DNA from 4 places in the Bacillus sp. EB106-04-04-XG123 genome. Region 2 is predicted to be linked to each of the others. Evidence: predicted binding sites of a transcription regulator. Region 2 holds the regulator's gene; each other region holds the start of a gene.
What was found. Region 2 encodes LexA, which represses DNA repair genes until DNA is damaged. Its sites were predicted from a motif close to CGAACATATGTTCG; they were not measured.
Positions count from the first base shown of each region.

Region 1: AC3WTB_RS03755 (YolD-like family protein) is a predicted target of LexA. The motif match lies at 1,764-1,777, and genes of this name have one in related genera.
Region 3: ruvA (Holliday junction branch migration protein RuvA) is a predicted target of LexA. The motif match lies at 1,894-1,907, and genes of this name have one in related genera.
Region 4: AC3WTB_RS03360 (ImmA/IrrE family metallo-endopeptidase) is a predicted target of LexA. The motif match lies at 1,784-1,797, and genes of this name have one in related genera.

Region 1 is NZ_JBYTDZ010000001.1:721,196-724,351, forward strand. It holds gene cls (cardiolipin synthase) at 1-571, opposite strand, end outside; gene mecA (adaptor protein MecA) at 658-1,323, opposite strand; gene AC3WTB_RS03755 (YolD-like family protein) at 1,805-2,140, shown strand; gene AC3WTB_RS03760 (hypothetical protein) at 2,223-2,543, shown strand; gene AC3WTB_RS03765 (DUF3800 domain-containing protein) at 2,831-3,156, opposite strand, start outside.
Region 2 is NZ_JBYTDZ010000001.1:106,925-110,080, forward strand. It holds gene tkt (transketolase) at 1-7, opposite strand, end outside; gene AC3WTB_RS00560 (DUF896 domain-containing protein) at 195-425, opposite strand; gene AC3WTB_RS00565 (YneB family resolvase-like protein) at 495-1,142, opposite strand; gene yneA (cell division suppressor protein YneA) at 1,160-1,471, opposite strand; gene lexA (transcriptional repressor LexA) at 1,631-2,251, shown strand; gene AC3WTB_RS00580 (hypothetical protein) at 2,297-2,743, opposite strand; gene AC3WTB_RS00585 (DL-endopeptidase inhibitor IseA) at 3,039-3,156, shown strand, end outside.
Region 3 is NZ_JBYTDZ010000005.1:311,134-314,289, forward strand. It holds gene AC3WTB_RS16535 (hypothetical protein) at 1-31, opposite strand, end outside; gene AC3WTB_RS16540 (hypothetical protein) at 223-405, shown strand; gene AC3WTB_RS16545 (serine/threonine protein kinase) at 439-1,083, opposite strand; gene AC3WTB_RS16550 (intercompartmental signaling factor BofC) at 1,322-1,822, shown strand; gene ruvA (Holliday junction branch migration protein RuvA) at 1,971-2,576, shown strand; gene ruvB (Holliday junction branch migration DNA helicase RuvB) at 2,588-3,156, shown strand, end outside.
Region 4 is NZ_JBYTDZ010000001.1:653,026-656,181, reverse strand. It holds gene AC3WTB_RS03370 (DUF5412 domain-containing protein) at 1-327, opposite strand, end outside; gene AC3WTB_RS03365 (poly-gamma-glutamate hydrolase family protein) at 570-1,193, shown strand; gene AC3WTB_RS03360 (ImmA/IrrE family metallo-endopeptidase) at 1,220-1,768, opposite strand; gene AC3WTB_RS03355 (N-acetylmuramoyl-L-alanine amidase) at 2,078-2,977, shown strand.

The DNA.
Region 1 (3,156 bases), 610 kb from region 2:
CAATTAGAATGTCCTTTAATTCTTGGCCAAGGTCATCGTGGCGGAGAATGTAATATTCTAAATGAATGTGATGTGTTGCTTTTTTGATCTCTTCAAAAATATGAGAGAATGTTTCTTCACCATTGGTTAAGACTTTAGAGGACGTGCGATATGTAATAGGAGTATGTCCAAGTCTGTGGGCCAGCTTAAATAAGAGCTGCTGATGATCACCCATATGCGTCATTTTTTCAATTGCTTCTCTATGAATACGTTCATCTTCCTGGATTAACTGCTCATCCAATACCGCTTTCTTTTCAAACAGCCGGCGCTTTTTGATATTGCGTCCAAAGAAAATGTAGAACAAAAAGCCGAATAACGGAAAGCTGCCCAGCAGGACAAGCCATGTAATCGTGTGAGACGGATTCCGGTTCTCCAAGAAAATAACAAATCCGATGAAAATAATCGATAAAGTAAATAGAACACTGACTGAACTTAATACACTTACCGCTAAATCACCGGCAATCAATTGGACGATTAAATAAGCACCTATCGTAATGATTAGAAAAAATAGAACTTTGACTAAATTTCTCATTTCATTTTCTCCTTGCCGATCTCTTTATTTACCTATTCATTCAGATAAAAAAGCCGATTCCTCTATAGAAATCGACTTTTTGTTAGTTACGAGAAGTGCTGTTGAATCGTTTCAAGGGCATTCCCTTCGATAATCAGCTGACCGTATTCTTTCAGTCTGTAGATGCTGACAACTGATTCATGAGCATATTCAAGCAAAATGCTGAGCTTATTCTCCACTTGCTCATCTGACAAATCCTCGTGGAAGTCAACATATAGATAATAACGGTTTTCAAACGAATATAAACTTGTGGTAAAATCCTGCATATTTAATTGAGAAAGTGCAATCAAATCTTCAAAATCATCCATTTTCAACACGAATTGAAGTTGAAGTTTTTTGTCCTTCTCATTATGGTCTTCTTGATCTTGCTCTTCTTTATGAAAATCATCAAGCAGTGCGTCTAAGCTTTCTTCATCTGTTTGATCTTTTTTATTTTCTGGAATCGGCAATTCGAGCTTTTGTCCATCTTTAGAAAGTTGGGCTTTTGTCACGACAATTTCAAGACCTTTGTCAAGTGCCTGTACTTGAATCCAAAGCGGTCCCTCTACTGCAAATTCTTCTTCTTCGTGCACTTCGTCCATTACTTCCCAAAACAGCTCTTCACTGCGCTCACGATTATACCAAATCTCTTCACGGTCAAATCCGCGATCTTCAATATCACCGTAGGAAATATAAAATTTGACTGTATGTTCATTTATTCTTTCGATTTCCATTTTGCCAACCTTCCCTTCTATATAAGATGTTGAAGGGACATACAAGCTCCCAATTAATAGTACTTTACTACACTTTACCCGTTCCGTCTACATGTTAACCGTTTAAAGAATTGAGGTATTGCTTCGTATTCTCTATTTTATGATATATATTGTTTTCGTGCAATTTTAAGACCTTTCTTTTCCTTAAGGAAGCAACAAATTGAATTATCTTTTAACATCAAGATAAATCATGCATTTTCGCATTTGAACGCAACTTTTGTTATTTTCGTGTTATTTTTTCAGAAAAGATAACAAAATAACAAAAAAGAACTGTCTTTCACAAGACAGTCGCAATTGTGAGTAATATAAGAAGAAGTTCATCATTGAAATATACGAATTTTTTAAATCCCCGTTTCCGCGGGTAAAACCGTATACTCTAATTATACATCACATTTAGACACCGAACAAATATTCGGTTATAATCTCTAATGAGGTGTATGAAATGTGGAATGAGGAAAAAGATCAAAATCGCTGGAAGATGAAGTTTATATTGCCCGAGCATAACGAAGCATTACGGCAACTTCATCTTGCAAAACATAAGATCGAGCGGCCAACATTAAGCCCGGAACAAATTGAAGAATTTGAGTTTACAATAGCGACTGCTATGAGCGAAGACTTGGCTCTGAATTTCGAGCTATTTGACAATGGGTTTGTTCGAGAGGTATCCGGACGAGTTGTATATGTCGATCACGTAAAGAAGCTGTTTCATGTAAAAGACAGTCAAACTGATACAAATTTGATCAATTTTAAAGATATTGTCTTTGTAAAAACACTCTGATAAACAGGGTGTTTTTTCTATACATATTCTTTTGATTTTGACAAACAAATAACATTGTATATTATTACAAGGAGGAAAAGTAATGTTAACAGAAACAGTAGTAAGAGAGGCTTTAGATCGTTTTTTTGACAGCACTGCACATGGTAACGAAGGGCACGCAGATGTTGAAAGATTAGTTATCGAGGGTACAAAAGTTCAATTCCGTGTTAAAATTGTTCATCGCCATACACAAAAAATCTTAGGAAGAAGAATAGTGATATATAGTTTGACAACAGATGTAGAGGGGGATTTTGATGTGAAAAATCCTGATCCTGATAAGTTAAGTTATACTATTCAGACCCCTGGAGGGAGTATTTCGGTAAGTCTGCTAGATGTCGTCGAAGCGTTAGCTGCTTTAGCTTAATTTTCAACGAATAAAATTCCCTTTAAATACAGATTAAGCATAACTTAAAATATACAGTAATTTCCATATTCAAAAGGGTATTAGTAATAAAGTATGTACTTTAGGGCAAATAAAAAAAGCCATTATTAAGGATACAGCATTCCTTAATAATGGCTTTTTTAAGCACAATAACTTGCCATAACACGGCTACCACACAGGCAGCTTACGTTGAATTAGTCGCGTGTTTCTTGGACTCACTTGTTATTGTTCATATAATATAACATGTTAGTATAATGTATGTCAACACTTTATTCTTTAGAAGAAGCAACTTCCTCGAAAGCATTTTCATATGGAGGAAAAACGTAAGGTGTACATATCCTTTGTTCTAAAAATTCGTATAGATAATTACATCCTTCAAAATAAACTTGATTAGTATTTTCATTCACTTGATCAAATTGAGGGAAAGAACAACCAATGGATCGGTAATATTGATAAATTGTATTGGCAACCATATCAGCCACTTGTATATTAATTGATTGATCTGATAATAAGTAATCCACATTAACTTTTTTCGTAATCTGCTTTTCTAGAACTAAGTCTGGGAAAAGATAACCTTCAAGTTCTTTCAAAGATG
Region 2 (3,156 bases):
TTTCCATATAAATCCCCTTCCGTATCTTGTGTACACCATTATCATAAATCTACTGTCCTTTTTTCACAACTATTTCACGCTGAAAAAGAAGGATTTTGTCACATTTAGTTTATCGATCACCTAAAAAGTTATGCAAATATGAAAAAAGACGAGAATAATCTTCCCATCTTTTCAAAATTCAAGAAATCACAGCCTTAATGAAGGTTCTGATCTTTTTCTCTTTTTAATTTTTCTGGTGTGACATCGTTTCCTTCAGGATCAACGATCTTGACAGTTTTAAGTGTATTTTTCATAGAAGAACGAAAAGCTTTCAAATACTCTTCTCTCAACTGCTTTTGTTCTGTTTTTTCAGCGTCTGATAAACCGGTCTCTTTCGACTTTTTTGAAAGCTCATTTATTCTTGCAAGCTGTTCTTTAGAAATCATGACAAACTCCTTTAAAGCATTTTCTCTACATACTACTAAATATCAATCATTTTGACAACAAATCACGCTTTAGGTGGTAAGGTCTTTTTCATATTCTTGATACCTTCTATGCACCGTTGCTTTTGAAATGTCAAAACCTAATGCCTGAAGAGTTGCGGCAATTTCGGCGAATGTCATATTGTTTTTTCTTAATCGAACAATTTCTGAAATCGGCACTTCAATACGCTCACGGCCAGGTGCATGGTCCTGCTGCCTTAAATTCAGTTCAGGCTGATATCCGCGCTCAACTGCCCTTTTCATTCCCCGCTTGATTTTCAGGTTATGAATTTTCCGTTGGTATTCTTCGACGACTCCTACAATCTCAATGACCATTTCATCTGCTTCTGAAAGCTCAAGCTCTCCTCTATGAAACACGCTGTATACCTTTACGTTCTCTTTAAATAAACAATGAAGAAGTGCAATTTTTGCTTGTCCTCTTCCAAGACGAGTTTCATCCTGGATCAAAACGGCATCGATTGACTCTTCCTTCAGTGCAGCAAGCATTTCAAACACACCATCACGATCTAAATCATATCCACTTGCTTTTTCTTTGATGACTTTGACCACATTCATCTTGTGCATGGCAGCTAACGCCAGCAGTTCTTCTTCTTGTCTTTTCAACGAGGTTTCCTGCTCTTCTTTGACAGTGCTTACTCTCGCATAAATGATTGCGTTCATGTCTAAAATCGACCTTTCTACTGTACTGTTGCAAGCTGATATACGACTGGATGCTCTTTTTTGACGGGTATAACAAGAATGTCGCCAGGCTGGATTTCAGTTGAAGCAAGATCATTGTGTTCGGTAACCCAATCAATAAATGCATTTTTGTCGATTGATTTGCTGTCGTTTACTTGATCAGCTAACCCCCAAAGAGTATCACCTGATTGAACCTCTATTTTAACATACTGATTTGTATCATTATGGCTTGTGACTGCAATAAGTGAGAGAAATATGCCAACGATGAATGAGAATACCCCAATAAAAATAATAGATTCTTTTAACCTCATAATGTCATCTCTCCTAATAGAATATGTGTTCGCTCTTTCTGTCACTCATTATAAATACGAACAAACGTTTCTGTCAAACGTTTTTTTCGAACCTATGTTTGTACTGTTAGGAAAAACATGCTATAATTTCTTTAAAATTGACGTTTTGAGGTGCAAAAGATGACGAAGCTATCAAAAAGACAACTCGATATCCTGAAATTCATCAAAGATGAAGTAAAAAGCAAGGGTTATCCCCCATCCGTCCGTGAAATTGGAGAAGCTGTCGGTCTAGCATCCAGTTCAACGGTCCATGGACATTTAGCTAGACTAGAAACAAAGGGCTTAATTAGAAGAGACCCGACAAAACCTAGAGCGATCGAAGTACTAGATGAAGAGGAAATGAATATTCCAAAGAGTGCTGTAATGAACGTTCCAGTCATCGGAAAAGTAACGGCCGGCCTTCCTATCACTGCTGTTGAAAATGTAGAAGAATACTTCCCCCTTCCAGAGACTTTTGCAGCACCAGATGAACAAGTGTTTATGCTTGAAATTATGGGAGAAAGTATGATTGATGCAGGTATTTTGGACAAGGACTATGTCATCGTGCGTCAGCAAAGCACCGCTAACAATGGTGATATTGTGGTCGCCATGACAGAGGAAGATGAAGCGACAGTCAAACGCTTTTATAAAGAAGATACACACTTTAGATTACAGCCAGAGAACCCATCAATGGAACCGATTATTTTACAGAATGTGAGTATACTAGGTAAAGTGATTGGCGTATTTCGAAATATTCATTAAAAAAAGCCGGTATTTCATCAGCTGCTGATGAGAACCGGCTTTTTCTTATGCACAAGAATAGGCAAGAATACTTGAACTTGGGAAGGAACCAAATGTAAAGTTCGGCCATATAAAACCAGTTGTTCGGCCAAAAGGCTGTGAGGAAAGAACGAACATTAAAAATACTTGACCGTTTCTCAAAAACACAATTGTCCATCTTCTATTACATCCCGCTGCAAATTGTACAGTTTGATGACCTCCGCCAACACCGTGCCCAGATATAAGCGACTGCATACTCTGTGGCTGCGAGAGTGCTTGTTGATACTGCGAAATGATATGCTGCGGCGGTGCCGGCGGTGCAGATTGTCCGCCTGAACCTTGCCCTGGCCAAGTACCTCCTCCGATCGGAAACCCAGGAAACCCTCCACCTTGAGGAATACCAACAGATGGAAATCCTTGCATCTGCCTATCATATGAGTACCCATTCCACACACCTTCATACGGATGATACATAATAAACACCACTTTCTTTAGACATTCATCACGACAGTATATGTCATAAATAAAAAAGTGTGTTAAACGTCTAAATAGAAATTTTTCCAAAAGACGTTTCGTTCTTCTTTAGAACGGTTAAATAATCATTAAGAAGAAAAATAAAAAAAATGAAAACTTTTTGTCTCCTTCAAACGTTATATAATTAGAAACAAAAGAAATAAAAAACATTTAGATTTAATACTTGTAATATCACTGTAATTATTGTAACATTTGTAACATAAGAAGTTTTCATTGAGAAAAGGAGGCAATTGCCTTGAAAAAATTATTTGTTTTATTAACTGCTATTATGCTTATGATCTCATTACAAACTACAACATTGGCCGCTTCCAAGAAATCAGCCGCTTTGACAAATAAAGAAGCGTTACATATTG
Region 3 (3,156 bases), on a different contig from region 2:
CTGGAGATGTTCGTTTCTCTTTCTGCTTCATCAAGGGCAGCCTCCTTTTTCACTAATATACTTCTTTGCAGATATGAGAGATAGATATGTTGTGTGAATTTAAACAAAATTTAAACTTCTTGGGTTTGAATGGAAAGAAGGAGGGGAAACGAGTTGAATAGAGAATGAATGAAAAGAGCTGATCTATTTGACCAGCGAACAAGAAGAGTGGAAGGTGATCTTATGATGAAAGTATTTAAGGTAACATTTCATATGAACAATGGGGAAGTGCTTGATTTCGAGCTCAAACGTCCAGCTACCTATGATGTGTATAAAAAAATTGAAGAAGCCAATCATTGGTTTAAGCTGAATAATGAAATCATTAATCTATTAAACGTCAATAGTATCCATGTAGAAACAGAATAACAGCAAAAAGCCGCTCAGATAGAGCGGCTTTCGTTATGCAGAAAAATCATTTCGATTATTAAGCTGCCCGCGGGACAGCCAGTTCTTTTTATACAAATAAGCAATCACTTCAAGCCACAGACGCGGTGCTTTTTTAGGGAAAAAAGGTTTTTGGTAATAAGCATAAGCGGCTTTTAAATCATCCCATTGATGACATGCTTTCGTTTGTGTGAATCTGGCAACGTCAATGACTCTGATCCGTCCTTCTTTTGTTAAGATCAGATTGCGCAGATGGATATCAGAAGGATTCAATCCTTTCTCGCGCGCTTCCTCCAGCGCATCATCGACTTGATTGATCATTTGTTTTTTAATAGGAATTCCTTTTGTAAGGCATTCATAGAATGTGTAGCCTTTAATATATTCCATTAAAATATACTGATCCCCAGACTCATAAATCTCAGGGTAGTAAGACGAACCAGAAAGTTTTTCGTAAATGGCAGCCTCTTTGCGGGCAATATGCTGATAAGAAGGGAAAAAGACTTTTAGTGCCATTTTCTTGCCGTCTTTTTTATATAAAAAGACATAGGCACTTCTTCCTTTGCCGCACAGTTCAAGCTCTGCTGGTTTATAGGCAAGCTTATGAAAACGTTTCTCTTCATGATACTGAATCGATTCGGCTAATCTTTTGACATCTGACATTGACTTCACCTTCTTTGGTTTCAGTTTATGCGGCTGAAAAACGAATGATGAAAAAACGTGTCACCCGATAAAGCAATGGATTGTATAAAACATAACATTTACGAATGAAGGATACAATGAAAGACTCTTACCATACATTTGAATCATCGATGTGGTTAATGTTTAGAAAAATGGGTCAAACTACATATGTCATGCATCGATCTCATGTTCTAAAGAGGTGTAAATAGTGAAAGTGAAGATGAAATGTTTCGTTACAGGACTTATCATGACAAGTGTGCTTTTTTTCGCTGCGGATATGGAAGGGAAAGAACACTTGCAAAAGCAGTCAAACTCGATCACCGTCCAGCTTGAAAAAGTCTATTTAGACGGCGATGTGAGTATTGAAAGACACCGGGCATCATTAGAAGACAAAGACACATTCTGGGCGCAGTATAAAGGCTGGACGCTGGTAGAACAAAAAGAGGATTTTGCCCTTTTTAGAAAGCAAATTGATGATATCTCTCCATTAAGTAAAGCAAATGGATATATCGGATTATCAGAGGACGGTGTGATTTCTACGTTTCATGGAAGGCCTGACGGCTGGGCGGAGCCTATTCATCTCTTTTTTCAAATTGATACGTCCCGTTTAGAAAGTCATGTGGAAAAGCAGCTTGAGCAAGGCATTCCTTTTCGAACAAAGGATGAATTTGAGCATGTGCTTGAAGTCATGAAGCCTTACCGAAATGAAATATCGTTTTAAAGCGTGTAACAGCTTGCTGGTGTGAAGACCGCAAGCTGTTTTTCATGGTTTCATGATAAAAATGTACTGAGCGAACGTATGTTAACTTTTATTGCGGTTTTCTCTTCGATTTATGTTACAATGAAGAACAGTCAAAGAGGTGAAAACGGTGATAGAGTTTGTAAAAGGGACCATTGATTATGTGTGCCCGCAATATGTTGTCATTGAAAACGGCGGAGTGGGATATCAAGTCTATACCCCAAACCCGTTTATCTATCGAGTAAATAAACAAGAAACGATTTATACGTATCATTACATAAAGGAAGACGCATTTTCGTTATACGGTTTTCAAACACGAGAAGAAAAAGCGCTGTTCACAAAACTGTTAAATGTCACAGGAATAGGGCCAAAGGGCGCACTCGCCATTCTTGCTTCCGGTGATCCTGGCGCTGTCATTTCAGCGATAGAACGTGAAGATGAAGCGTTCCTGATTAAATTCCCTGGTGTGGGCAAAAAAACAGCACGTCAAATCATTCTGGATCTAAAAGGAAAACTTGCAGATGTGGTACCAGAAATGATTGGCAACTTATTTAATCACGAGGACCACATTCAGGTTGAAACGCAGCAAACTGCATTAGATGAAGCGCTTGAAGCCTTGAGTGTCCTTGGATACGGTGATCGTGAAATTAAAAAGGTTCTTCCATTATTAAAAGAAGAAAAGAATCTCACAACCGATCAATATGTGAAAAAAGCTTTACAAAAAATGTTGAAATAGGGTGATGTCTCATGGATGAACGGCTCGTCTCAACTGAAGCAGACAACCATGAATCAGCCATTGAGCAAAGTCTGCGGCCACAGACACTTAGCCAATATATCGGTCAGCAAAAAGTAAAGGATAATCTCAGCGTATTTATTGAAGCTGCCCGCATGAGGCAGGAAACGCTTGATCACGTCCTATTATATGGACCTCCTGGACTTGGGAAAACAACGCTTGCGTCGATCATTGCCAATGAAATGAATGTTCAGCTGCGTACAACATCAGGACCAGCCATTGAGCGTCCTGGTGATTTGGCGGCCATCTTAACATCTCTTGAGCCAGGTGATGTATTGTTTATTGATGAAATTCACCGCTTGCAGCGCTCAATTGAGGAAGTGCTGTACCCAGCAATGGAGGATTTTTGTTTAGATATTGTCATTGGAAAAGGAGATACAGCACGCTCTGTACGGCTTGATTTACCGCCATTTACGCTTGTAGGTGCAACGACCCGTGTCGGGCTGTTAACAGCGCCGCTTCGTGATAGGTTTGGGGTACATGCAAGATTGGAATACTATGAGCAAAGAGATTTAGCTCACAT
Region 4 (3,156 bases), 550 kb from region 2:
CTTTACCACATTTAAAAATTCATGCCCAATTTGAACAAGCTGTCCATTTTTCCATTTAATGAGGGGGTCTTTATCAGGGTATTTCCAGTAAATCGTTTTTTTTCGGTGGGTGAGTTTGTTTTCAATTTCTGCTCTAACTGCGTTCTCCTTTAGTTTCCCTCCGCTATGTCGATAGGTGTTGATGATATATGTTCCGTCAGGTGAAGTCATCGAGCGGATAAAGGTTCCGTGAGATACGCCTTGAAGAGAAAAGCATTTCCAGTAAATGATACCAGCGAAGCTAAGGAATAAGATGACAAGGGTGATGGTGGTTTTCTTTTTTAACATGAATTCCTCCAGATGTAGATCACAATATTTCTAATTTATGAGAGAGAATGCAAAAAGATTCATATAGTCCAAAAGTTCTATTCATTTCAATTATCGGTCATTTTTTCTCAAAATTCAACAGATAGCCGTAAAGATAAGGAAAATTTAAGGATGTTTCATGTCGATAGGTCATTCGAAATCCCTTTACAAAAGAATTTAAGATCAGTAGACTTATGCTCATATAGAGAAATGGGGAGGATGGAATGACGCAATTCATTGATACATATCAAAGTTACGAAGAGCTTTCCGCTCATGAAAGAGAAGGAATCGATTATCAAATTCTTCACGAGCGGAAAGGTGACCAGCTTTTGGTTTTATCCCCTCATGCCGGAGGAATTGAATCTGGCGTGAGTGAGCTCATTCATGAAATCGCAAGTAATCAGTCTATGTATTTATTTGAAGGCCTTAAAGTGAAAGGCAATCATGTGCTTCACATTACAAGCACACGTTTCGATGAGCCGGTCTGCCTTTCTCTAGTGCATACCCATCATTACACGTTTGCGCTCCATGGCTACGGGGAAACGGAGATGCTTCAAACATTAGTGGGCGGGACAGACAGAGAAAGAGCGGCGGAAACAGTGAAACGTTTAACGCTTAATGGCTTCCAAGCAGTGCTGCTATCTGAATCTGATCGTTATTCTGGAACACATCCTCATAATATCAATAATCAATGTCTGACGGGAAAAAGTGTACAACTTGAAATCAGTCAGGCGCAAAGAAGAGCATTCTTTCAAGACTTCAGACGGCGCTATCGCCGCGAAACGCAAAATGAGCAATTTTATCGGTACACAAATGTACTCAAGCAAGTATTAAACCTGTATGAATAAACGCCTGTTCCCCTATGCAGAGAGGCTTACGTTTGATAAACAGCTTCTTTTTCCGCGACCTTTTCGGCTTTCATTAAATAAGATGTAAACTCTTGTTGAAAGCGAATGCCTGCTTTCCGCTGTTCGAATAAGGCAAGCCGCTTTTCAGCAAAAGCCCAGGTGACGTGAAATGTTTGCGCAATGTGTAAAATGGCTTGCTGCCGAAGGTTTGGAAGCTTCATTTGCATCAGCATAAAGGTCGGTACACAAAAGTGATACATAAATTGTTTAGCCTGAAACTCTTGCAGTTCTCGAAAGAGTTTGTGCATCTTGAAATGATTGCCTGCATGCTTGAGCACATGACAAAGCTCGTGGGCAAAATCCTGCCATTGTTCCTCTGATGATAGAGATCTGTTTAATATAATACTGTAAAGACCTTGATGTTTGATCATCATGCTGCCAGTATCCTCATAGTGGACCCATACATGAAATTCAGAAGCGATCCTTTGCATGTCTCTATAAGCAGGACCGCTTATTTGTAGTTTGGCATATAACCGTTTAATCTCTTCTTCTAAATGGGTTAAAAATCCAGTCATTTAAAAACCTCCAAGCAAACGTATGTTCTGTTTTTGGCGTAAAAGAAAAGTCCATATAGGACTAAATAGCTAATTGAGCTATTGCTTACTTTTATTATCGGCTTATTTTTAACAATTTTAACATAAAATCAAGGAAAAATGGAATTAATTCCTGTTTTTTTCTTCATTTTTACGTTTTCCACTACTAAAATGAGTGATTGAATTCAAATTTTACCATAGTCTTATCACTAAAACAAACTCATGTTGTCTTACGAACGCCACCAATTGATGAGAAAGATCAATTCAATCTAGCAAAAGGGAGTGCAGAACATGGTAGAAATTTATCAAGATTTTATTCCAGTTGGAAACGGAAACCGCCCAGGATACGCCATGACACCGATGTATGTGACGGTGCATAACACAGCAAACACATCAAAAGGAGCGGATGCGAAAAGTCATGCGGCATATGTGAAACGCCCAACGACAGAGGTGAGCTGGCACTTTACAGTGGATGATCATGAAATTTTTCAGCATCTGCCGTTAAATGAAAATGGCTGGCATGCAGGGGACGGACAAGGCAATGGTAATCGAAAGTCGATCGGCATTGAAATTTGTGAAAATGAAGATGGGAATTTCCAGCAAGCGGTCAAACATGCGCAATGGCTCATCCAAAAGCTGCTGAAAGAACATAACATTCCACTAGCTAACGTGGTTACACATCAGCACTGGTCTGGAAAAGCATGTCCACGCCTGCTTCTTGCTACATGGGATGAATTTAAAAAAGGAATTGAAACGGCAGGAGACCCTGAGACGGTCATCACGTATGTCGTCAAAAGCGGGGATACGTTAACGAGTATTGCTAAAGCTCATGACGTCACAGTTCAGGATCTACAGAAGTGGAATAACATTAGCGACCCGAACAAGATTCAAATTGGACAGGTTCTTAAAATTTATCGAAATGATGGAAAAATGATGTATGAGCTGCCGGATGGGATTTTAAAGGTGACTTCGCCTCTAACGAAGGGAGAGCACGTACGCCTCGTCCAAAAAGCGCTTGCTGCCGTTTATTTTTATCCTGATAAATCGGCTGCAGATAAAGGCATCGATGGTGTTTACGGAGAAAAAACGGCGAATGCCGTGGCACGCTTTCAGCTGGTGAACGGTCTGACAAGTGATGGGGTATACGGTCCTAAAACGAAGGAAAAGCTGCTTAAACTATTAAATCAGTGAGTGTTTCTGTTTGTATGATTGGATGGCTGTTTCACTTTTTTCAATTAATCGCCTAGTATATGGGGATGGCTGATATTCGGCAAACTGAACATATCTTAGTTGTTTGATTTTCTTTTTCATTTTGGCACCTCAATCGTTGCAGCGTATAGCGTATTGTATGCAAGTCTATGAAAAAATGG